Regions from separate parts of the Metabacillus sp. YM-086 genome, predicted to be linked through region 3. Evidence: predicted binding sites of a transcription regulator. Region 3 holds the regulator's gene; each other region holds the start of a gene.
The links. The regulator Rex, encoded in region 3, represses fermentation and respiration genes when NADH is low (regulators of the CRP and FNR family bind a similar motif). The targets are predictions, from matches to a motif close to TTGTGAAATATTTCACAA.
Positions count from the first base shown of each region.

Region 1: yumC (ferredoxin--NADP reductase 2) is a predicted target of Rex. The motif match lies at 6,490-6,507, and genes of this name have one in related genera.
Region 2: ACEWK1_RS09990 (AtpZ/AtpI family protein) is a predicted target of Rex. The motif match lies at 1,659-1,676, and genes of this name have one in related genera.

Region 1 is NZ_JBLUOI010000046.1:49-7,954, reverse strand. Features, by position in the region: gene ACEWK1_RS17955 (leucyl aminopeptidase) at 1-1,202, opposite strand, end outside; gene ACEWK1_RS17950 (divergent PAP2 family protein) at 1,401-1,880, shown strand; gene ACEWK1_RS17945 (cobalamin-binding protein) at 1,892-2,680, shown strand; gene ACEWK1_RS17940 (3D domain-containing protein) at 2,706-3,437, opposite strand; gene ACEWK1_RS17935 (YuiB family protein) at 3,672-3,992, opposite strand; gene ACEWK1_RS17930 (YuiA family protein) at 4,069-4,191, opposite strand; gene ACEWK1_RS17925 (NUDIX domain-containing protein) at 4,344-4,829, opposite strand; gene ACEWK1_RS17920 (NAD(P)/FAD-dependent oxidoreductase) at 5,166-6,380, opposite strand; gene yumC (ferredoxin--NADP reductase 2) at 6,781-7,773, shown strand; partial or broken gene ACEWK1_RS17910 (HesB/IscA family protein) at 7,830-7,906, opposite strand, start outside.
Region 2 is NZ_JBLUOI010000017.1:38,361-46,266, reverse strand. Features, by position in the region: gene ACEWK1_RS09995 (S8 family serine peptidase) at 1-1,588, shown strand, start outside; gene ACEWK1_RS09990 (AtpZ/AtpI family protein) at 1,806-2,027, shown strand; gene ACEWK1_RS09985 (ATP synthase subunit I) at 2,035-2,403, shown strand; gene atpB (F0F1 ATP synthase subunit A) at 2,425-3,159, shown strand; gene atpE (F0F1 ATP synthase subunit C) at 3,236-3,448, shown strand; gene atpF (F0F1 ATP synthase subunit B) at 3,743-4,264, shown strand; gene ACEWK1_RS09965 (F0F1 ATP synthase subunit delta) at 4,261-4,806, shown strand; gene atpA (F0F1 ATP synthase subunit alpha) at 4,822-6,333, shown strand; gene ACEWK1_RS09955 (F0F1 ATP synthase subunit gamma) at 6,414-7,271, shown strand; gene atpD (F0F1 ATP synthase subunit beta) at 7,321-7,906, shown strand, end outside.
Region 3 is NZ_JBLUOI010000042.1:5,896-13,801, reverse strand. Features, by position in the region: gene ACEWK1_RS17070 (FAD-dependent monooxygenase) at 1-126, opposite strand, end outside; gene ACEWK1_RS17065 (DUF3995 domain-containing protein) at 215-634, opposite strand; gene ACEWK1_RS17060 (TetR/AcrR family transcriptional regulator) at 651-1,238, opposite strand; gene groL (chaperonin GroEL) at 1,817-3,451, opposite strand; gene groES (co-chaperone GroES) at 3,506-3,790, opposite strand; gene ACEWK1_RS17045 (CPBP family intramembrane glutamic endopeptidase) at 4,112-4,837, shown strand; gene ACEWK1_RS17040 (YdiK family protein) at 4,834-5,037, shown strand; gene tatC (twin-arginine translocase subunit TatC) at 5,053-5,802, opposite strand; gene ACEWK1_RS17030 (twin-arginine translocase TatA/TatE family subunit) at 5,819-6,013, opposite strand; gene ACEWK1_RS17025 (redox-sensing transcriptional repressor Rex) at 6,047-6,691, opposite strand; gene moaC (cyclic pyranopterin monophosphate synthase MoaC) at 6,765-7,256, opposite strand; gene ACEWK1_RS17015 (ATP-binding cassette domain-containing protein) at 7,481-7,906, shown strand, end outside.

The DNA.
Region 1 (7,906 bases), on a different contig from region 3:
AAAAACTCCTCATTATTAGTCATAGCACCAGTTGTTTCTGTTCCTAACGCAATAATTACGCCACCTGTTAATGTAGCAACGTCAACTAAATAACTAGCTCCATGAAATTTTGCGTATGTAATCCCATCAGCAAGCGCCAATCGACCTTCTGCATCAGTATTCAAAACCTCAATCGTTTTTCCACTTAATGACACAATCACATCATCAGGTTTAAATGCACCACCACTAATCATATTATCTGTAGAAGGGATTACTGCTACAACATTTTGTTCAGGCTTCATTTCACCGATGATCTGCATAGCTCCAAGCACAGATGCTGCTCCCCCCATGTCCGTTTTCATCCCGACAATTCCATCCTTTGGCTTAATGGAGTAGCCACCTGTATCATAGGTAATTCCTTTTCCTACAAGTCCAATTACATCTGTCCACTCTTCTTTTCCCTGATATTTTAAGACAATCATTTTAGGTGGCTCTTCTGATCCTTTATTGACCGCTAGGAGAGCTCCCATACCAAGTCGTTCCATATCCTCTTTTTCCAAAACCTCGTATTCAAATTGATATCTGTTTGCTAATTCAATTGAATAAGAAGCAAGCTCTGTAGCTGTTAGAAGATTTGGTGGCATATTAGTTAGCGTTCTTGCACTATTTGTTCCTTCACCAAAAGCATAACCAACTTCAAGTGCAGATTTCATTTCAAGGCTATCTTCCTTTTCAGTCAATACAGAAATATTTTCAATATTTTTTTCAGGTTCATTTGATTTTTGTTTATAATCTAAAATCTTATAAGTTGATAAGGAGAAAGCTTCGGCAAGAGCATGTGCTGCTTCAACGTCGTTGATTCTTTCATTTATGAACGTGTCTATCGCTACACTTATATGTTGGAGCTTTGCTTGTTGAATCGTCTGAAATAATTCTCCAAAAGCTTTTTTTACTCGAAAAAATGTAATGTCTGATTCTTTCCCTAAGCCAACAAAGAAGATACGTTTTACAGCAAGTTTTCCAAGGGTATGTAGTTTAGTAACGGATTTATATTTTGTTGAGAGATCTCCGTCCTTCATTAACTCTGTTATTTGACCATTTAATTTCTCGTCAAGTTCTTTTGCATATCCAGTGAGTTTGCTCGTTTTTTGATATAGCCCTATAACTAATGTATCGTTATCGTTAAGTTCACTTGCATTTGCTGCTTGTATAACTTTAAACAATCATAGCACCTCCATTATGTATGTATCTCTATTGTATAGCACATATTTAAAAAAGTGTAATATGACAAATCCAACTACCAAACTTCACCTTATTCTGACAATGTATATGCTATAATGAAGAAAATCTTTTTAGCAATTCTCTTTCTATTAAGAGTTTTTATACTACATAACTGACCTAAAAACGAAAGGAGCTTAATCTTGGAATTATTGTACAACTTTCCTTTACTTGCTGCACTGGCAGCCATTTTCTTTGCACAGTTTATTAAGGTACCGATCTATTTCTTTGTTTCAAAGAGGCTGGACTGGTCACTAATTACAAGCACTGGGGGAATGCCAAGCTCTCATTCAGCAGCTGTAACTGCACTTTCAACAGGAGTTGCTCTTGATCACGGACTTGGTTCATCCATTTTTGCTATTTCTGCTATTTTTGCGATCATTACGATGTTTGATGCAACAGGAGTAAGACGTCACGCTGGTGAACAAGCAACCGTTCTTAATCAGCTTGTTCTTGACTTTAACCGATTTGTTGAGGAAGCCAAGGTATGGCCTAAAAAGGCTGAACAAGATAAACAAAAAAAGTTGAAGGAGCTACTTGGACATCAGCCGATTGAAGTATTTTTTGGAGGATTAACTGGTATTCTTCTAGCCCTATTGTTACACTACCTTTTTGTTCTGTAAGGAGGCTTTACATGAGGATTATATCCATCTGTCCCAGCAATACGGAGCTTGCAGTTTATCTTGGTTTAAAGGAGCAATTAGTCGCCCTGGATGATTTCTCTGATTGGCCTCTGGATTTATCACATCTTCCACGTTTAGGCCCAGACCTTTCCATTAATATGGATAGGTTGGAATCATACCACCCTGATTTAGTGTTAGCTTCTCTTAGTGTTCCTGGAATGGAAAAAAACATTGAAGAATTGGAAAAGAGGAAAATTCCGCATATTGTTTTTAACCCTCAATCATTTCAAGATATCTCCAATGATCTTCACACGTTAAGTAGATTAACCGGAAAGCAAAAGGAAGCAGAAGATGTTATAAAAAATTTTCAAGCTACTCTTCAAACATATAAGGAAATTTCTGATGAGATACCAAACCCACCTTCCATTTTCTTTGAATGGTGGCCGAACCCAATATTTTCCCCCGGACAAATCAACTGGTTAACTGAGCTAAGCAGATTAGCAGGAGCAAGAAACATTTTTGAAGATGTTGAATTAGCTAGCGTACAGACAACATGGGACGATGTCCTGAATCGAGACCCAGAATATTTTTGTTTATGCTGGGTTGGAGTTAAGCAATCTAGAATGAAATTGTCACATGTACTAAAAAGGGAAAGGGCACAAACCCTTCAAGCCGTTCAAAAGAACCAACTCCATTTATTAGAGGAATCATTGTTTTGCCGTCCCTCTCCACGGCTTATCCTTGGTTTACAAAAACTTGCCTATTTGTTGCATCCTGATATTTATCCCCGTCCTAATTAAAAGACAAAAAGCTAATGCTTTTTCATTAGCTTTTTGTCTTATTTTTTATATATTTTTGCCTAAACACTTGCATTGATTCATCTTCGTTTAAATTTTTTAATTGTTGTTCCGTTAATGTTCCATCACCCATTTGAACAACGTATACTTCTATTTGCTTTTTACCCCAATTATTATAAACCTCTTTAACGGTTTCATAATATAAATCTAATTTGTTTCCTTTAATGGCTCCACCCTTGTCTGCCACAACTCCATATCCGTAGCCTGGAATAAAAAGTATAGTACCAATAGGAAACACATCTAAATCTGCAGCAACTGTTGAATATAGATCTCTTTTTACTTTTACTCCGGAATAGGTAATTCCATAGCTAGGATGATCGGGCTGCTTTCCAGTAGACTCAACACCTGCCGTATAACCAGTTGCCACAACCTTTCTAGTCGGATACTGTGACCAATCAATTGCTTCTTCCAGTGAAACCTCTTGATTAACTGCTTCAACACTTGAAGACACCTGTGTTCTAATCGATGGTTCACTGTTCATAGCTTTAAAGGTAAGTCCTAGAAAACGGAAAGTTTCATTTTCTTCAGCTTCAGTGTGTGTATGAACTAGTTTTTCATTAAAATCCTCATTATGATTATAATACCAACTGGAGAGATCTTTAGCCTCAACACCTGAAATTGCGCTATATGTTGTTGTTAATGCTCCTAGAAATAATAATGTCATGATTAATCTTCTACTAACTCTCTTTATACTGATCATATGTTTCCTAAACACTCCTCTCACAAATCTATTCGTTCCCAGATTGTGAAAAAAGTATTCAAAATAGAGAAAAGTATATTTTACCAGCTCTGTTTTTTTGAATTCAAAAGGAACAAAGCGAAAGTGCCTCGTCAGCTGGATATCCTAGCGTTATACTAATTTCTGCAGTTTTTAATGTCCTAAAAGACAGAAAAAGCCTGACAATTCATTGTCAGACTTTTGTTGATAAGTATATTAAAACATCTGGTAGCCTCTTTTACGAAGCATTTTAATAATAATTCCTGAGAGAATCGCACCGATTAGTCCGCAGGATAAAATTAATAAATCAGCTAAAGCTAATGACATTATTTTATCCCCTAATTGTGAGAATGAATCACTAGGGCTTCTAAAATACTCTATAAATTTGACGTTATCTACTATGAAAATGCATACAATTGGATACACAATAGCCATAATCCAAGACATGCGTAAAAGCATATTCAATAAAAATCCAATACCAAAAAATAAGACTAAAAATAATAACATGGAAATTAATAAAACCGGTAAGCTCAACATGCCTATCACCTCCATTACACCACTATTAAGTGTACTGAACTAACGATAGACAGTCAATGCTTTGTCAGTGAACGTTTTATGACTTCTTCCCTGTACCATCACAGTTATTACATGTTTCAGAGCCACCTAGTATTAGTTGAAAATATCCTTTTCCAGAGCAATATGGGCATTCCTTTGTATCAACCTTTATTGTGTTCATTTCTGTCTCCCCTTTAGGATCGTAGTGGTTTTTAATAATATACCAATTATTCTGACAATTATAAAGGGAGGAAATCTGACAAAAAAGTTTGTGTAAGCGAATACATTTAAGATTTTCTTTAAAATCCTCTCTTTATCATAGTTTTGCGAATATTATAAAAACATAGTATATGTTGTATATCCAAAATGATCCCCAGGATTAAATTGATCATATTTATTTAACTTTGCTTCAATGACGTCAGATGCTAGTTTCGTGATTAAGAGAGATGAGTTTTTGTCCTCTACTAACTTTTTAGGATGTATAAAAGCTACTTCCTCTAATTCCTCTTCTTGTACCTGTATTTCATTTGATTCTGCCGATAATGAAAAAATGACCATGTTATCACTAATCACTTCTTTTATTACCCCTGAACGAATTCCGACAACTCCAACTATACTAGCCGAGATGCCTGTTTCTTCTTTAATCTCCCGTAAAACAGCATCATCAATGGTTTCCCCTTCATTAACAAATCCAGCCGGAAAAGACCATTTGCCCTTGAGTCCACCATATTTCTTTTTAACAACAAGCCATTCTCCTTCATGATTAGTAACTATTCCCGATACAGCCAACCATACATTTCCCCTTTTGGATTCAGTCATTATAGAGCCCCCCTTTTTTATTATTTTAACACATAGAGAAATAAGAAAAGCGCAAGCGCCTTGGTCAGCCCCGACAAGCATAAGACGATTTGGAATAGAAGGCGCTCTCTTTGCCTTCTATCCAAATTGGCTTATGACCTCGAGGCAGTCAAAAACGCGACGTCCTGTCGCATTGACTGCACTTGCACGTCCTGTGCTTCGGGGCTAGGCATCTGACTTTTTGCCAAAAAGTCAGACTGCTGGAGCTAGACACTAAAACTACGTACAAAATTTTATACTTTCTTACCTTTTAAAAAAGAGACAAAGGCAAATGCCTTCGTCTCTTTTTCACCACTATTATAAAATGTTGAATTTTCCTTTTTTCAATACTAATGAAGGACCACCAACCATGTATAAAGCACGGTTATCAATCATTTTCTTCATAAATGAAGCTTTAGTACCTACTAATTTTTTACCAAATACAACACCAACTGCATCGTCTTCACCTAATGATGCAACAGATCCTTTAATATCTGGAGTGAAAGATGCCATTTCTCCACGACCACGAATGGCTGATGCAAGGTTTTTCGCACATGTTTCACCTTGTTGCATAGCAATTTGTGCTGTTGGTGGATATGGACGGTTAATTTCTTCATTGATGATTAAAGAACAATCTCCAATAATGAATACATCTTCATGTCCCGGCGCACGTAATTGTGGGTCAACTTTTACACGACCACGCATGTTTTCAAATCCAGCTTCTTCCACAACGCTGTTACCACGAACACCAGCTGCCCAAACAACAGTACCTGCTTTAATTGTTTCTAATTCTTCACCTTTTGCAACGATAATTCCTTCTTCGATACATTCTTTAATAGCTGTACCGATCATGAATTCTACGCCTTTTTTCTGTAAGTGATTCGTAGCATACTCAACTAGCTCAGGGTCAAATCCTGGTAATGCTGTTGGCGCTGCTTCCACACAGATAATACGTACTTTTTTAAAGTCAACATCATATTCTTTACAAAGCTCTGGAATTCTGTTTCCAAGCTCTCCTAAGAATTCAATACCAGTGAAGCCAGCTCCACCAACAACAATTGTTAAACGCTCATCTTTCTTTTCTGCTTCCATGTTATATGTAGCAAATTGATATTCAATATGCTCACGTAATTGTCTAGCAGAGTCAATGCTTGTGATTCCGAATGCATACTCTTTTAAACCTTGAATGCCAAATGTTTCAGGGTGAGCACCTAGTGAAATAACTAAATAGTCATATTCAACCTCACCATTTTCTAAAACAACTTTCTTCGCTTCTTTATCGATTGATACAACTGTATCTTGAACAAACTTCACACGATTTGTATCGATAATGTCTTTGATTTGGTAACGAGCACGGTCATGATGTAACGTACCAGCTGAAGCCTCATGTAACCATGTTGTTTCATAGTGATAGTCATTTTTGTTCACTAATGTGATATCTGCTTCATCAACACTAATTAATTTTTGTAAACGTGTAACTGTAATTAACCCACCATAACCTGCACCTAATATAACGACTCTTGGTTTTTTCACCGAAATACATCCACCTTTTCTTTTTAAAATTGTTGAATTGAATCGAATAATGTCTATTACTATATTCGACTTAAAACCACAATTTTATTTTTATTTAAGAGATAAAACTTTGTGAAAACATTCACTTACCAATGCATACCTTGGTATCTGCTACGTATAATATATATAAATACACCTATAGATCATATTAGCCATTCAACAATATTTTTTCAAGTTATTTTTTCTAACAAAAGACTATGTTTTTTTCTTCGTATAATTTATAATACATGGATTTTTGATACTACTTTTATTCAATGCGTTTTTAAACTGCGAAAAAGGAAGAATTTTGTCTTATGGATTGTCATTCATTTCAAGTGAAAGTTTATGGATTTTCACAATAAAATTTAAAGGAGGATGAGATATGAAAGAAGATCCTAAAGTCTATGATATTACCGTTGTTGGTGGTGGACCTGTTGGATTATTTACTGCCTTCTACGGTGGAATGAGACAGGCAAGTGTAAAAATCATTGAGAGCCTTCCACAATTAGGTGGTCAGCTTTCTACATTATATCCTGAAAAATACATCTATGATGTTGCAGGCTTCCCAAAAATAAGAGCTCAAGAGCTTGTAGACAATTTGAAGGAGCAAATGGGTCAGTTTGAGCAAACAGTTGTTTTAGATCAAGCTGTTGAACAAGTTGAGAAACAAGCTGATGGAGTATTTAAATTAACCACTAATAATGAAGTTCATTATACAAAAACAATCATCATTACAGCAGGCAATGGTGCTTTTAAGCCTCGCAAACTCGAGCTTGAGGAAAGTGAAAAATATGAGAATCAAAATTTACATTACTTTGTTGATGATTTAAATAAATTTGCTGAAAGAAATGTTGCTATTCTTGGCGGTGGAGACTCTGCCGTTGACTGGGCATTAATGCTCGAACCTGTTGCAAAAAGTGTAAGTTTAATACATAGACGAGATAAATTTAGAGCACATGAACATAGTGTTGAATTATTGATGAAATCGAAGGTACAGGTTTTAACTCCATTTGTTCCTGTTGAGCTAATTGGAGAGCAGGAAATTTCTCAAGTAGTATTAGAGGAAGTGAAAGGAGATCGAAAAGAAGTCTTACAAATTGATGATCTAATCGTTAATTTTGGATTTATTTCCTCACTTGGGCCCATTAAAGATTGGGGTTTAACAATTGAGAAAAACTCGATTGTTGTTACCTCCAAAATGGAAACGAACATTGAAGGAATTTATGCAGCTGGAGATATTTGTACTTATGATGGCAAGGTTAAACTAATTGCAAGTGGATTTGGTGAGGCTCCAACAGCAGTTAACAATGCTAAGGCATATATGGATCCAAAAGCACGTGTCCAGCCATTACACAGTACGAGTTTATTTAGTTAATAGAAAAAGCTGTTTACCACAAAAGTAAACAGCTTTTTTCTATCATTCATGAATGTCTAGCAATTTTCAGGCGTTCCAGTGTTTGTAGCTGTTCTAAACGATGATCCGCATCCACAGCTTGCTATGGCATTTG
Region 2 (7,906 bases), on a different contig from region 3:
CGGACCCGGTGGTATAGGAACATCTGATCAAGTGATTGCTGCAATTGATCGAGCGATAAAAGATAAAGTAGATATTATCAACTTATCGCTAGGTAACAATGTGAATGGTCCGGATTGGCCGACAAGTTTGGCGCTTGATCGAGCTGTTGAAGCAGGAATTGTTGCAGTTACTTCTAGCGGAAATTCAGGTCCTGGCCTTTGGACAGTAGGTTCTCCAGGAACATCTTCAAAAGCGATCTCTGTTGGTGCGTCTTCACCTCCGCTACATATGCCTTATCTAAAAGTGGGCGGAATAAAAGGAGAGATCACCATTCACTCATTGCAAGGAGCGGAGCCGTGGCAATTAAAAGGGTTAGACGAGATTGTTGATGCAGCCTTAGGTTATAAAAAAGATATGAAAGATTCCGTGAGAGGAAAAATAGTTTTAGTGGAAAGAGGGAAAATCTCTTTTACCGAAAAAGTGCTAAATGCAAAAGAACAAGGAGCTAAAGCGGTGCTCATTTCTAATAATGTAAAAGGAAACTTTGCAGGGGCATTGGAGATACCGCTCGATATACCGGTTGCCTCCATATCGAAAGAAGATGGGGCGGCGATTAGAAAGCAGCTGAAGCAGCATCCTAGTATACGAACAGAGTATAAGAAAGAAGAAGACCAGCTTGCTGATTTTAGCTCGCGAGGTCCTGTTACAAGTACGTGGGCGATAAAACCAGATGTTGTCGCACCGGGAGTAGCAATTGAAAGCACAGTTCCAGATGGTTATTTAGCCTTACACGGAACGAGCATGGCGGCGCCACATGTGGCGGGAGCATGCGCTTTAATCAAACAGGCCCACCCAGATTGGAATCCAGAGCAAATTAAAGCAGCCTTGATGAACACAGCAACCAAATTAACAGATGCTAATGAAAACGTGTTAAAACCAAATGAACAAGGCGCTGGAAGGATTAATATAAAGGAAGCTGTTGAGGCAGACGTTCTTGTATATCCTGGTTCATTAACGTTTGGACAATATGAAACAAATCATCCACGAACGAAGAAAACAGCAACAATTACAATTGATAATCAATCTAGAGAAGAAGAGCATGTCGCTTTTGATATGCCAAAAAATCAACCCGGAGTCAGGTGGAAACTGCCAAAAACCACAAGCATCAAACCCGGTGAGAAAAAACAAGTTGAAATAAGTCTGGATCTTACTCCAAGCAGGCTAAAGCCTGGTATTCATCAAGGATGGATAACAATAGAGCAAGATGGAAATGATATTGAAGTTCCTTATGCGTATGTTGTAGATGAGCCGAATTATCCGAGAATTATGGGCTTTGAATTTGCTTATAGTGATGAGCCTGGGGTTTATAAATACCGGATGTACTTACCAGGTGGGGCGGATGAAGTGGGGATTGCCTTGTACGATCAGGATACTTTGGCATTTGTCGGCTATTTAGACTGGCTGCACGATGCTCCCCGTGGGTTAGTTGAGAAGGAAGTGAAGCTAGAAGAACTTGATATACCTGAAGGAAACTATAAAGGAGTCATCTTTGCAAATAAAAGTGGGAAAGAGGACTTGATAGAAACAGATATTTTACTTGGTGAATAATTAAGTGAATGTACCTAGTCAAGGGGGTTATTGAGGGTAATTGTGAACGATTTGTGAGGATTCGATAAGATTGTGAACATTTTAACTTTAAACACATTGACATCACATATACGCTATTGTATGCTAAACGAGGGTATAATGATAAGGTTTACAATTCTGACAAAAACCCGTAAATAACCCCTTATTCCGTTATAAATCTACAGTGAGGATTTATAAAATGCGACAAAAAAAACGCCATCCGTTACACGCGATGGGCCTCATGTCAGCTATCCTTTCCCAACTAGTTGGCTCCATTTTAATTGGTATTTTTGCTGGGAAGTGGGTAGATGATTATTTTAAAACAGAACCGTTGTTTTTAATCATAGGCCTTCTGCTAGGACTAGCCGCAGGTGTTTATGCCATGCTAAAGTTAGTCAACCACTATTTCTCAGGAGAATAAAGAATTCATGTTTGATATGCATCTGATGTTTCGCAGATATCGAAAATACATATTTTATCTACTGGCCATTTACGTTTTAGGTTGGGGATTCACGGAATATCAGTCTGTTTTCCTAGGATTAATATTGGGAACATGCATCACACTATACAATCTCTGGATCATGGTGAGAAAGCATAAGCAGTTTGATGACGCATTAACTGAAGGTAGGAAAGCGGGTTCGTTAGGGACAACTTCACGAATGGCAGCAGCCGGGGTCGCAGTTTTTTTTGCGATAAAGTTTCCCGAGTATTTTGATTTGATTAGTGTTATTTTTGGATTAATGACGATGTATATCGTTATTATGATAGATTATGTAATTCAACAGTCACGCGCTTAGCTGGGAAGAGAGGTGGATCTATTGGGTCACGAAGCTCCTGTGGTAGAGTTTTTAGGTCTAAATTTTAATTTATCCAACGTTTTAATGATTACGATTGCTAGTTTAATCGTTTTTCTCATTGCATTTGCGGCAACACGTAATTTAGCAATGAAACCAACAGGGATGCAAAACTTTGTTGAATGGATTGTCGATTTTGTGAAAAATATTATCGGCAGTACGATGGATTGGCAAACAGGCGGACGTTTCTTAACGTTAGGTATGACATTATTAATGTATGTATTCGTAGCAAATATGCTCGGCTTACCTTTCGCAATTGTTGTGGGTCACGATTTATGGTGGAAATCACCAACAGCAGATCCTGCCATTACATTAACTCTTGCAATTCTAGTAGTAGCGTTAACACACTACTATGGAATCAAGATGAAAGGTGCATCTGAATATGGTAAGGACTTTTTTAAACCGATGCCATTTATGTTCCCATTAAAGATTATTGAGGAATTTGCCAACACATTAACGCTTGGTCTTCGTCTTTACGGGAATATCTTTGCAGGTGAGATTTTATTAGGCTTGCTTGTTAGTCTAGCAACAAGCGGTTATGCTGAAAGTTTTGGAAGTGGTATTATCGGCTCTCTTGTAGCTGCAATACCAATGCTAGTATGGCAAGGATTTAGTATCTTTGTCGGTGCAATCCAGGCATTTATCTTCACTATGTTAACGATGGTTTATATGGCACACAAAGTGAGTCATGACCATTAATCAATATATGTTCAATTTTTTGAACGAAATTTAAAGTACTATTATTTTTTCATACATTAAAGGAGGAAATTAAACAATGGGTTTATTAGCAGCTGCAATTGCAATTGGTTTAGCGGCACTAGGTGCTGGTATTGGTAACGGTCTTATCGTATCTCGTACAGTAGAGGGGATTGCACGTCAACCTGAAGCTCGTGGAACTCTTCAAACAACAATGTTCATCGGGGTAGCATTAGTAGAGGCGATTCCAATCATCGCGGTAGTTATCGCATTCATCGTAATGGGTCAATAATTCGATAAGTTAAAAGAATTCATATGGCGAAGATCATTCAAAGCGAACCTTCGCCATTCCTTTATGCACAAATAATTTAACTAGTTATTGAAAAACTTAGTTTACTTTAAACCTATGTATAGAATAAAAGGGTTTCGAGGAACGATTAGTTCAAGTAAGCGACTGAGGAAGCACCGGAGCGTACGACCGTACGTGAGGATGCTGACGATGGAGCTGACGCAGAAATAAGAAGTTCATCGGAAGCCGTAATCTATCAACCCATCATGGAACTCTTGAAGGGAGTGAAACCGAGCAATGTTAACTTTTGATCTTGCTTTAGGTGCGTCTACAGGCGGCCTTAACACAGGTGATATCATATTTCAGCTTTTAATGTTCTTAATCCTTCTTGGATTACTTGGTAAGTATGCATTCGGACCAGTTATGGGCATTATGAAGCAACGTGAAGAGCATATTGCAAATGAAATTAATAGTTCTGAAGATAGAAATAAAGAAGCACAGAAACTAGTTGAAGAGCAACGTGAGTTATTAAAACAAGCGCGTCAAGAAGCTCAAGCTCTAGTGGAAAATGCGAAAAAGCTTGGTGAGCAACAAAAAGAAGAGATTATCCAAGCAGCTCGTTCTGAAGCTGGACGTCTAAAAGACTCGGCTCTAAAAGAAATCGAGCAAGAAAAAGAAAATGCTGTTGCTGCGTTACGCGAACAGGTTGCATCATTATCAGTACTTATTGCTTCTAAAGTAATCGAAAAAGAGTTGAACGAACAAGAACAAGAAAAATTGATTAACGACTACATCAATGAGGTAGGCGAAGGTCGATGAGTAATGGAATCGTTGCAAAACGTTATGCGGTAGCTCTTTTTCAACTTGCAAAAGAACAAAATGTTATTGATCAAATCGAAAACGAATTGCTCGTTGTAAAAGAAGTTTTTACAACGAATCAAGAACTTATAGATGTACTAAACCATCCAAAAGTTACAAATGAAGCGAAAAAATCAATCGTAAAAGAAGTATTTGGCAGCCTTTCACAACAGGTTGTTAATACGCTTTACTTACTAGTTGATCGTCATCGTGTAGATGTTGTAACAGAAATTGTTAACCACTTCGTACAAAGTGCAAATGAAGTGCGCGGTACAGAGGACGCAATCGTATACTCTGTTCGTCCATTATCAGATACTGAACTGTCTGCTATCTCAACTTCTTTTGCGAAAAAGATTGGCAAGAATTCACTTCGTTTACAAAACGTTGTGGATGCTAAACTAATTGGTGGCGTTAAGCTACGAATCGGCAATCGTATTTATGATGGAAGTGTTAGCGGTAAGCTTGAACGTATAGAGCGACAATTGGTCGCAAACAGATTGTAGATAGGGGTGAAACTCATGAGCATCAAAGCTGAAGAAATTAGTGCGCTTATAAAAAAGCAAATCGAAAACTATCAGTCTGATATTAAAGTAAGCGATGTTGGTACTGTAATCCAAGTTGGTGACGGTATCGCTCGTGCTCATGGCCTCGACAATGTCATGGCTGGAGAGCTTGTAGAATTCGCAAACGGCGTTATGGGTATGGCTCAGAACCTTGAGGAAAATAACGTTGGTATTATTATTTTAGGACCTTACACAGATATCCGTGAAGGTGACGAAGTTCGTCGTACAGGACGCATCATGGAGGTTCCTGTAGGTGAAGCATTAATCGGTCGTGTTGTTAACTCATTAGGACTGCCTGTAGATGGTCTAGGTCCGATTGAAACAACAAAAACAAGACCAATCGAAAGTCCAGCACCTGGTGTTATGGATCGTAAATCAGTTCATGAGCCACTTCAAACTGGTATCAAAGCGATTGACGCTCTTGTACCAATCGGTCGTGGTCAACGTGAGTTAATTATCGGTGACCGTCAAACAGGTAAAACGGCTGTAGCAATCGATACAATCTTGAACCAAAAAGATCAAGATATGGTATGTATCTATGTTGCAATTGGTCAAAAAGAATCAACTGTTCGTGGAGTTGTTGAAACTTTACGTAAACACGGTGCATTAGATTACACAATCGTTGTAACAGCTTCTGCATCACAACCAGCTCCAATGTTATTCTTAGCACCTTATGCTGGGGTTACAATGGGTGAGGAATTCATGTACAATGGCAAGCACGTTCTTGTAGTATATGATGACCTTACAAAACAAGCTTCGGCATACCGTGAGCTTTCATTATTACTACGTCGTCCTCCGGGCCGTGAAGCATATCCTGGTGACGTTTTCTACCTACATTCACGTTTGTTAGAGCGTGCAGCAAAATTAAGTGATGCAAAAGGCGCAGGTTCTTTAACTGCATTACCATTCATCGAGACACAAGCTGGTGACGTTTCTGCTTATATCCCAACAAACGTTATCTCAATCACTGACGGACAAATCTTCCTTCAGTCTGACCTGTTCTTCTCTGGCGTACGTCCAGCGATTAACGCAGGTTTATCTGTATCTCGTGTTGGTGGTTCAGCACAAATTAAAGCGATGAAGAAGGTTGCTGGTACATTACGTCTTGACCTTGCTTCATACCGTGAGCTTGAAGCGTTCGCTCAATTCGGTTCTGACCTTGATAAAGCAACACAAGCAAAATTAAACCGTGGTGCGCGTACTGTTGAAGTACTAAAACAAGGTTTAAATAAACCATTAAAAGTTGAAAAGCAAGTTATGATTCTTTATGCATTAACTCGTGGATTCCTTGATGATATCCCAGTAGTAGATATCACTCGTTTTGAAGATGAGTTCCATGCATACACAGAACAAAATCATAAAGATCTTCTTGACGAAATCCGTACAACTGGCGGACTTCCAAAAGATGACGCTCTAAAAGCGGCTATCGAAGGATTCAAAAAGACTTTTGCTCCTTCTGAACAATAATAATTTGTGAGTGAAGGCTCGTCTAGGGCTTTCACTCAGACTGTTAATAGATGATTTTTAAATAAAGGTGGTGAGAACCTTTGGCATCATTACGCGACATAAAATCAAGAATTACGTCTACTAAAAAGACGAGTCAGATTACAAAAGCGATGGAGATGGTTTCAGCTGCAAAGCTTAACCGTGCAGAAAACAATGCAAAGGCATTTGGACCTTATATGGAGAAAATCCAGGAGGTTGTTGCAAGCATCGCAAACGGTAGCACAGACGTAAGTCATCCAATGCTAGAAAAAAGACCAGTTAAGAAAACAGGTTACCTGGTGATCACATCAGACCGTGGCTTAGCAGGTGCTTTTAACAGTAGTGTACTACGTGCTGTTTACCAATCTATTCAAAAACGTCACAAGTCAAATGATGAATTCGTCATTATTGCAATCGGTAAAATGGGCCGTGATTTCTTTAAAAAGCGTGGTATGAACGTTATTTCCGAAATTACTGGTATTGGTGATGAAACTTCTTTTGCTAGCATTAAGGACATTGCAAGTGGAGCAGTAAACATGTTCGCAGACGGGTCATATGACGAACTATACATGTATTACAACCACTTTGTTAGTGCCATTCAACAAGATGTTACGGAAAAGAAGCTTCTTCCACTATCCGACATTTCTTCAAGCAAAGGTTTAACTTCTTATGAATTCGAACCAAATCAAGAAGAAATTCTTGAAGTGCTGTTACCACAATATGCTGAAAGTCTCATCTACGGAGCACTGCTTGATAGTAAGGCTTCTGAGCACGCAGCTCGTATGACAGCAATGAAGAATGCGACTGATAATGCAAAAGAACTTATCAATGGACTTACTTTAACATACAACCGTGCACGTCAAGCTGCGATCACACAAGAAATTACCGAGATCGTTGGTGGAGCGGCCGCATTAGAATAGGTTCGGACTATTCTACAATGCTTTTTTACGCAAGATAGGAGGGAAAACGATGAATAAAGGACGCATTACTCAAATTTTGGGTCCGGTTGTTGACGTAAAGTTCCAGAGCGGTCAACTACCAGACATTTATAATGCCCTTACAATTAAAACAGAAGCGAATGATAACGAAGTCGCTATCGACCTTACATTAGAAGTTGCCCTACATTTAGGTGACGATACAGTTCGTACAGTTGCGATGTCTACAACTGACGGTCTTGTACGTGGAGTGGAGGTTACAGACACTGGTGCACCAATTTCTGTTCCTGTTGGTGATGTTACATTAGGTCGTGTATTCAACGTATTAGGTCAAAACATTGACTTAGATGAGCCGATCGCTGCAGAAGCACGTCGTGATCCTATTCACAGAGCTGCTCCTAAGTTTGATCAACTTTCAACTGAGGTTGAAATTCTTGAAACTGGAATTAAAGTAGTAGACTTATTAGCACCTTACATCAAGGGTGGTAAAATCGGTCTATTCGGTGGTGCCGGTGTAGGGAAAACTGTTTTAATCCAGGAGTTAATCAATAACATCGCTCAAGAGCACGGCGGTATCTCTGTATTCGCTGGTGTAGGTGAGCGTACTCGTGAAGGAAATG
Region 3 (7,906 bases):
ACCGCCATCATTTCGAGAGCAATCCGACTTTTCAAAGATTACTGGTTTATAACCAATCTTTTCAAGCATAAGGGCACTTGCTAATCCACTAATCCCAGCCCCGATGATAAGGATTCTTTTTTTCATACTATCTCCTCATTCCCTAAACGTGGTGGGTCTATTACTATTCAAACTTAGCTTTATACAATGTTTCACTACTTAAAGAAACAGAGTCCTAAAATAACCATGAAGTCATAAATATTAATCCTAAAAATAAGCACAGAGGAGAGTAAAACTTCGTATCACACCTAGAGAAATTAGTATTTTTGATCCTCTTGGAAAACCCCAGATATTTGAAGTCTCCAATTGCTCTTAGTAAAAAAATGAAGGTAATTATGATACATGACCATTTCGTAAAGGCATTCGGTGTGAAAAAGGGAATTAAATTATTTTGAGCTAATAATATAAAAGCCATACCTATTAATCCTATTGCAACAATTAAAGTTTCAATCCACCTTGGAGTAAATACAGCTCCGCCCTCTACTTTTTCAGGTAACGAGACTCGGAGCCCCCATTTTCCACCAAATAGCCAATAAAAATGTAACACACTTACTAAACCTAAAATTATGATCGACAAGTAAATGAATAGTTGCATCTCTTTACCTCCACTCTTAATTTAGATCTTGTTCAATCCCTTCCCAAATCACTTCATATTGCCCTTCAAAAATAGAGACAATATTCACACTCTCATCTTGACTTACAGACCAACTAATTAGGGTGTTAAAATAGATTCCTACAAGAACAGAGGCAATCATTTTTGAATCAAAACGGGTATTTATTGTTTTATTTGTTTTTGCTTCTTCTATTAAAATAGTCATGGTTTCTTTAAATAAGTTTATATTCCTTGATTCATCCTTTAGAGCAGATCGAATGGTTTCTGACAATGCGAGTTTAAGGAGATCTGAATTTTCCAAGTAAACGGACAAAAGCTCCTTAAAGATGAGTAGAAGTTGTTGTTTAATTTTTACATTCTTATATTTTTGTGTGATCTCTTGAAGATAATCATTTTGTGAATTCCCTAAATATAGTAGTACATGTTCCTTCTTTGGAAAATAATTAAAGAATGTACCCTTAGCAATTCCACAGGATGATGCAATCTTTTCTACAGTAACATTGTCATACCCATACTCCTTAAAAAGTTCGATTGACTTAAAAAATATTTGTTTTTTTAATTCATTTTTTCTTTCTTCTCGTAACATAGATTTCATCCTCCTTCATAAAATGACCTTGGTCATTTTATGACTAAGGTCATTTTAACATTAAAACCATATTTTAACAAATAAAAATAAGAAATGTCCTTATTCCATTAAAAAAGAGCATCCCATGATAAAAGAGATGCTCTCCTTTTAATTATTACCTCAAAATGTTGGTTGCTAATGAGAACCTTTGCTGCACAGTAGTAATCTACAACTAATTCAAGAGTTACTCCATATTCTGTTCCATTTAGGGAAAACTGATCTTATTAAAAATCATCAATCGTGGTATATATTACTTGTTGTAATTAGAGATCCACTAAAACATATATGTTATGTCCCCAACGTTAACCACTTGGTTCTCAATGTCGTAATTATAAATTCCCCTAAAAGTATTTCGAAATTTTTGATATTCGTTTTTGTTGTGTTCTTGAAACGTCTGTCATCCAACAATCTTGATACGCAAACTTTAATAACACAAAAAACCACTCCCTAATTTTTATAGGAAGTGGTTATTGCTATTGATATAGATTTTTCACATGACTACTTCACAGAATGGAAGTCGATGTTTGGCTAAGGAAGCCTTACATCATGCCGCCCATTCCACCCATGCCGCCCATGCCGCTCATATCAGGCATGCCGCCGCCTTCTTCAGGTTTGTCAGCGATAACAGCTTCAGTTGTTAAGAACATAGCTGCTACAGATGCTGCGTTTTGAAGTGCAGAACGAGTCACTTTAGTTGGGTCAACGATACCAGCTTCGAACATGTTTACCCATGTGCCGTTAGCTGCGTTGAAGCCGATGCCAACTTGTTCGTTTTTCAAGCGCTCAACGATAACAGATCCTTCAAGACCAGCGTTGTGAGCGATTTGACGTACTGGCTCTTCAAGAGAACGAAGGATGATGTTAACACCTGTTTGAGTGTCACCTTCTTCTTGAATAGCAGCAACTTTATTGTATACGTTCACTAGAGCAGTACCACCACCAGAAACGATACCTTCTTCTACTGCAGCGCGAGTAGAGTTAAGAGCATCCTCGATACGTAGTTTACGCTCTTTTAATTCAGTTTCAGTTGCAGCACCAACTTTGATAACTGCTACACCGCCAGCTAATTTAGCAAGACGCTCTTGTAATTTTTCTTTATCGAACTCAGAAGTTGTTTCTTCTAATTGAGAACGGATTTGACTTACGCGACCAGCGATTTGATCAGCTTGGCCAGCACCTTCTACGATTGTTGTGTTTTCTTTTGTTACAACGATTTTAGAAGCGCGTCCTAATTGATCGATGTTAGCTGATTTAAGATCTAAGCCTAGTTCTTCAGTGATCACTTCACCGCCAGTTAAGATCGCAATGTCTTCTAGCATTGCTTTACGACGATCACCGAATCCTGGAGCTTTAACAGCTACAGCATTGAATGTTCCACGAAGCTTGTTCACAACTAAAGTTGCTAATGCTTCACCTTCAACATCCTCAGCGATTAGTAATAGTGGTTTACCTTGTTGTACCACTTGCTCTAATACTGGTAGGATTTCTTGAATGTTTGTAATTTTTTTGTCAGTAATTAATACATATGGATTTTCAAGAACTGCTTCCATTTTGTCAGAATCAGTTACCATGTATGGAGATGCATATCCACGATCGAATTGCATACCTTCAACTACTTCTAATTCAGTAGAGAAACCTTTAGACTCTTCAATTGTGATAACACCGTCGTTACCAACGCGCTCCATTGCTTCAGCGATTAATTGACCTACTTCATCATCAGCAGCAGAAATCGCAGCAACTTGTGCAATAGATTCTTTACCTTCGATTGGTTTAGAAATCGCTTGAAGCTCTTCTAATGCAACAGCTACAGCTTTTTCAATACCTTTACGAACTACCATTGGGTTAGCACCAGCAGTTACGTTCTTTAATCCTTCACGGATCATTGCTTGAGCTAAAACAGTTGCAGTAGTTGTACCGTCACCAGCAACATCATTTGTTTTGCTAGCAACTTCAGCTACTAATTTTGCACCCATATTTTCGAATGCATCTTCTAATTCGATTTCTTTAGCAATTGTTACACCATCGTTTGTGATTAAAGGTGAACCGTATTTCTTTTCTAATACTACGTTACGTCCTTTAGGTCCTAATGTAACTTTTACAGCATCTGCTAAAGCGTCAACACCACGAAGCATTGAACGGCGAGCTTCTTCGCTAAATTTAATATCTTTTGCCATTTTTACATAACCTCCTCAAGATTATAAAATGTTCTATGATATAGGGCTGTTCTATTAACCGATAACAGCTAAAATGTCGTTTTCACGTAAAATTAAGTATTCAGTACCTTCATATTTCACTTCAGTACCAGCATATTTTGAGAAGATAATACGATCGCCTTCTGCTACTTCAAGCGCCACTTTTTCTCCGCTATCTAGTACACGACCTGTACCAACAGCAACTACCTTACCTTCTTGTGGCTTCTCTTTCGCACTATCAGGAAGGACGATACCACTAGCAGTTTTTTCTTCTGATTCAACTAACTCGATAATAACGCGATCACCTAATGGCTTTAACAAGTGAAACAACCTCCTCAATTTCATAAATAATTGATTAATTTTTCCTTTTTATTAGCACTCGCTAATCTTGAGTGCTAACACAATTAATATATTATATAAGTTCCTTTTTAATTTCAAGTATGAAGCTTAATTTTTTTGAGAACTTTTTCTATTATTTTTCGACTCGGCAAATTCCTAATAGAAAACGGTATCATTTTGAACCTTAATCATTTTATCTCATGAAAAGAGATATCATACATAGGATGGAATATGGGTATGTTACAATAAAGTTTGGTATAATTATTCGTTGTTATATCACCGATGGTTTACAAGGAGGCTAATATGAAAAGGCATTATTGGTTTATTTTATTAACATATATGCTACTACAGCTATCATCGTTTCTAGGAATAAGGTTATTAGACCTATTAAATATAGGAGAAACCACAGTTGAGAGGTTTGCATATTGGACAATCCTCAGCTTTTCATTGGCTTTCTTCATTATTCTCTTTCTTTTAAGACACGACCGTCATTCAGAAAGCCGCTTCCGAGGGGAACCATCTTCTGTTGGGGCTTCAATCGGGTGGGCTGTTGCAGGTTTCTTTTTAGCTTTATTTGTACAAAGTGTTGCAGCAAACATAGAAGTAAATGTATTTGGGGTCGAAGCTGGGTCAGAGAACACTCAAATGATTGTTAATGTTATTAAGGTTTCACCTCTGGTTATCATTGTGACCTCAATTTTAGGTCCTATACTAGAAGAAATTATTTTTCGAAAAATTCTTTTTGGGGTACTTTATACTAAGACAAACTTCTTTATTGCTGCTGTTATTAGTTCACTTATTTTTTCACTATTACATGGTGAACCACAGCATGTTCTATTGTACGGTTCAATGGGATTCACGTTCGCGTTTCTTTATGTTAAAACAAAACGAATACTCGTCCCAATCTTTGCTCATGTCGCTATGAATACAATGGTCGTTATTATCCAGACTGTATTCCAGGAAGATATAGAAAGAATGATGAAGCAAATGGAACAAATGCAAGTAATTATTGGAGGCTTTTTATCATGAGAACAAACCCTATTTCCATGGCCATTTTTTATTTGATTATGGGGTTGCTATTTACTTATCTAGCAATAAACAGTGCCCAGGACGGAATATTTACCTTTCCAACTATTTTATTAATGCTAATCGCAACCTTCGATATTGGTGTTGCGATTCGGATGTTTACTTTATCAAGAAAAATTAAAAAAATGAACATAAAAAAATGAGACTTTTCACGAGTCTCATTTTTTTATGTTCTCTTCTTCAAAACGCATCTTCTGTGCTTTTCGATAGGAAATACGCGAAATCCAGATGCTAATTTCATATAAAATAAACAGCGGTATGGAAACCATCAAATGTGACGCTAGTTCAGGTGGTGTGATTAAAGCTGCAATAACTAACAACACAAAGTATGCGTATTTTCTAACCTTTGATAAAAACATAGGAGTGACAATGCCTAATCTAGTTAGAAACATAATCACAACCGGTAATTGAAACAGGATACCAAATGGCACCGTAAGCTGTAATAAGAACGAGAAATACTCATTCACTCCGATGACTTGATTAATATCCAAGTCAGTTGATATTCTTTCCATGAAGTCGATCACAAACGGAAATAGGATAAAGTAAGAAAAGGAAATCCCGAGAAAGAATAACAAAAGTGAAATAGGAATATAGCTTAATGTCACTTTTCTTTCTTTTTCATATAATCCTGGACTAACAAACGACCAGAGCTGATACAAAATAATCGGTGAAGTAATAACAAATGCTATTATGAAAGCGAACTTCATATAAACCATTAATGGATCTGTTAAATTAAAAGCATTTAATGTTAGTGATTTTGCTTCATCAGTTTGCTGCAAATAAATAATGATCGGTCTGGAGAGGAGAAATCCGGCAATAACCGCTACGAAAAAGAAAACGACAACAATAACGAGTCGTTTTCTTAGTTCGGTTATATGTTCCATGACCGACATTTCATCATGTTTCATATCGGTTCATCCTATCTTACTTGACTTCTTCCTTTTTCTCTTTTTTGCTGTCTTGCTCATCATCATCGTCTGCTAAGCCCTTTGTTGCATTTTTAAATTCACGAAGTGTATTACCTGCTGCTTTTCCAAGTTCAGGTAGCTTTTTTGGTCCAAAAATAAGTAATGCTACGAATACGATAAGTAAAAGGCTTCCGATTCCTACTGTTGGCATCGAATCCACCTCCTTTTCTATAATGGTTATTAGTTATTTCTCCTCATGAGGATAATGTTTTAAGAAATAAACTAGTGACTGTAGCTCCACTGCTAAATCTATGTGGTGAATTCTTATTTCATCCGGCACGTTTAACCGTGCTGGTGTAAAGTTTAATATTCCTTTAATACCCTTTGTAATGAGACGGTCTGTGATAGATTGTGCTACTGGTGCTGGTACAGTTAAAATCGCAACTGTAACATCATCAGGAAGATGATGCTCCATCTCATCTAAATGGAAAACCGGTACCCCACCAATTTCTGTACCTACCTTATCTTCGTCTACATCAAAAGCTAGAGAAATAACTGTATTGTTATTTTTAGTGAAATTATAATGTAAAAATGCCGTTCCTAAATTCCCTACTCCAATTAAACATACTTTCGTTATCTCATCTTGATCTAATGTTTTTCTAAAAAAGGATAACAAATAATTTACATTATATCCATATCCTTTTTTTCCAAGAGCTCCAAAATATGAAAAATCCCTTCGGATTGTAGCTGAATCTACCTTTACTGCATCACTTAACTCGGCGGATGAGACTCGTTGCTTTCCTGACGAGTGTAAATTTTTTAAAAACCGATAATATAAAGGCAATCTCTTAGCAGTTGCCTGCGGTATTTTCGTTTGGTCTATATTCAATCTTATCCCTCACATTCACACAAACACATATGACAATGCTTATAGGATTTTGGAGATACTAGTAAAATCCATGTCATATTTCGTTTCTTAGGAAATCGCCGCTTTTACCACCTGTTTTCTCTACTAAATAGGTTGGGCCTATAATCATTCCTTTATCCACTGCTTTGCACATATCATAAACAGTTAGTGCTGTTATGCTAGCAGAGGTTAACGCTTCCATTTCAACACCTGTACTTCCCTTTGTTTTCACAGTAACTGAGATCAATAGAGTATAATGATTCGTATCACGAGCATCCCATTCAAACTCAATGTTTACACCTTTTATTGAAATTGGATGACACATAGGAATAACCTGTGATGTTTGCTTAGCTGCCATAACTCCAGCTACTTGTGCAACCGATAATACATCACCTTTTCCTATTTCATGGTTGATCATTTTTTCATAAACCTCTTTTGTTACTTGAATACTTGTCTTAGCTTGAGCTGTTCTAACAGTCTCTTCTTTAGCCGAAATATCAACCATCTTTGCTCGGCCTTGTTCATTAAAATGAGTAAAATCTGACATATACAAATCTCCTTATATTAGACTATACACTATTTTTTAGCTTCTGTCTGTTTTGTTATTGTGACAATTATATGGATACAAAAAGCAAGAATCACCCGTTTAACATCTAAGAGTATATGACACACTTGAATCGAGAGCACTTTTCTTTTCCGTCGACAAAATTCGGGTGGTGACAGGCACCCCAAAACTAAGCTACACTTAAAGCATTAGTAGAGGTGAAAACAATGATATTGTTACAAATAAATCAACTTAGTAAATACTTTGGTGCTGACCCTATTTTATCGAATATTAAGTTGGAAGTACAAACGAGAGATAAAGTTGCGATTGTTGGTCGTAATGGAGCAGGGAAATCAACACTTTTAAAAATTATTTCCGGAGCCATGTCCCATGATTCTGGTGAAATTATTAAGCCTAAAGATGTTTCGGTTGGATATTTAGCTCAAGACACCGGGCTTGAATCTCAATTATCGATTTGGGAAGAAATGAATTTAGTGTTTAAAGGTCTCAAATCAATGGAACAAGAAATGCGAAATCTTGAACAGAAAATGGCAACAGTTGATCCGGCCACTGAATCACAAAAGTTTGAACAGCTTTTAAAAGAATATGATACCCTTCAAGTTAGATTTAAGGAAGAAGGCGGATATCAATAT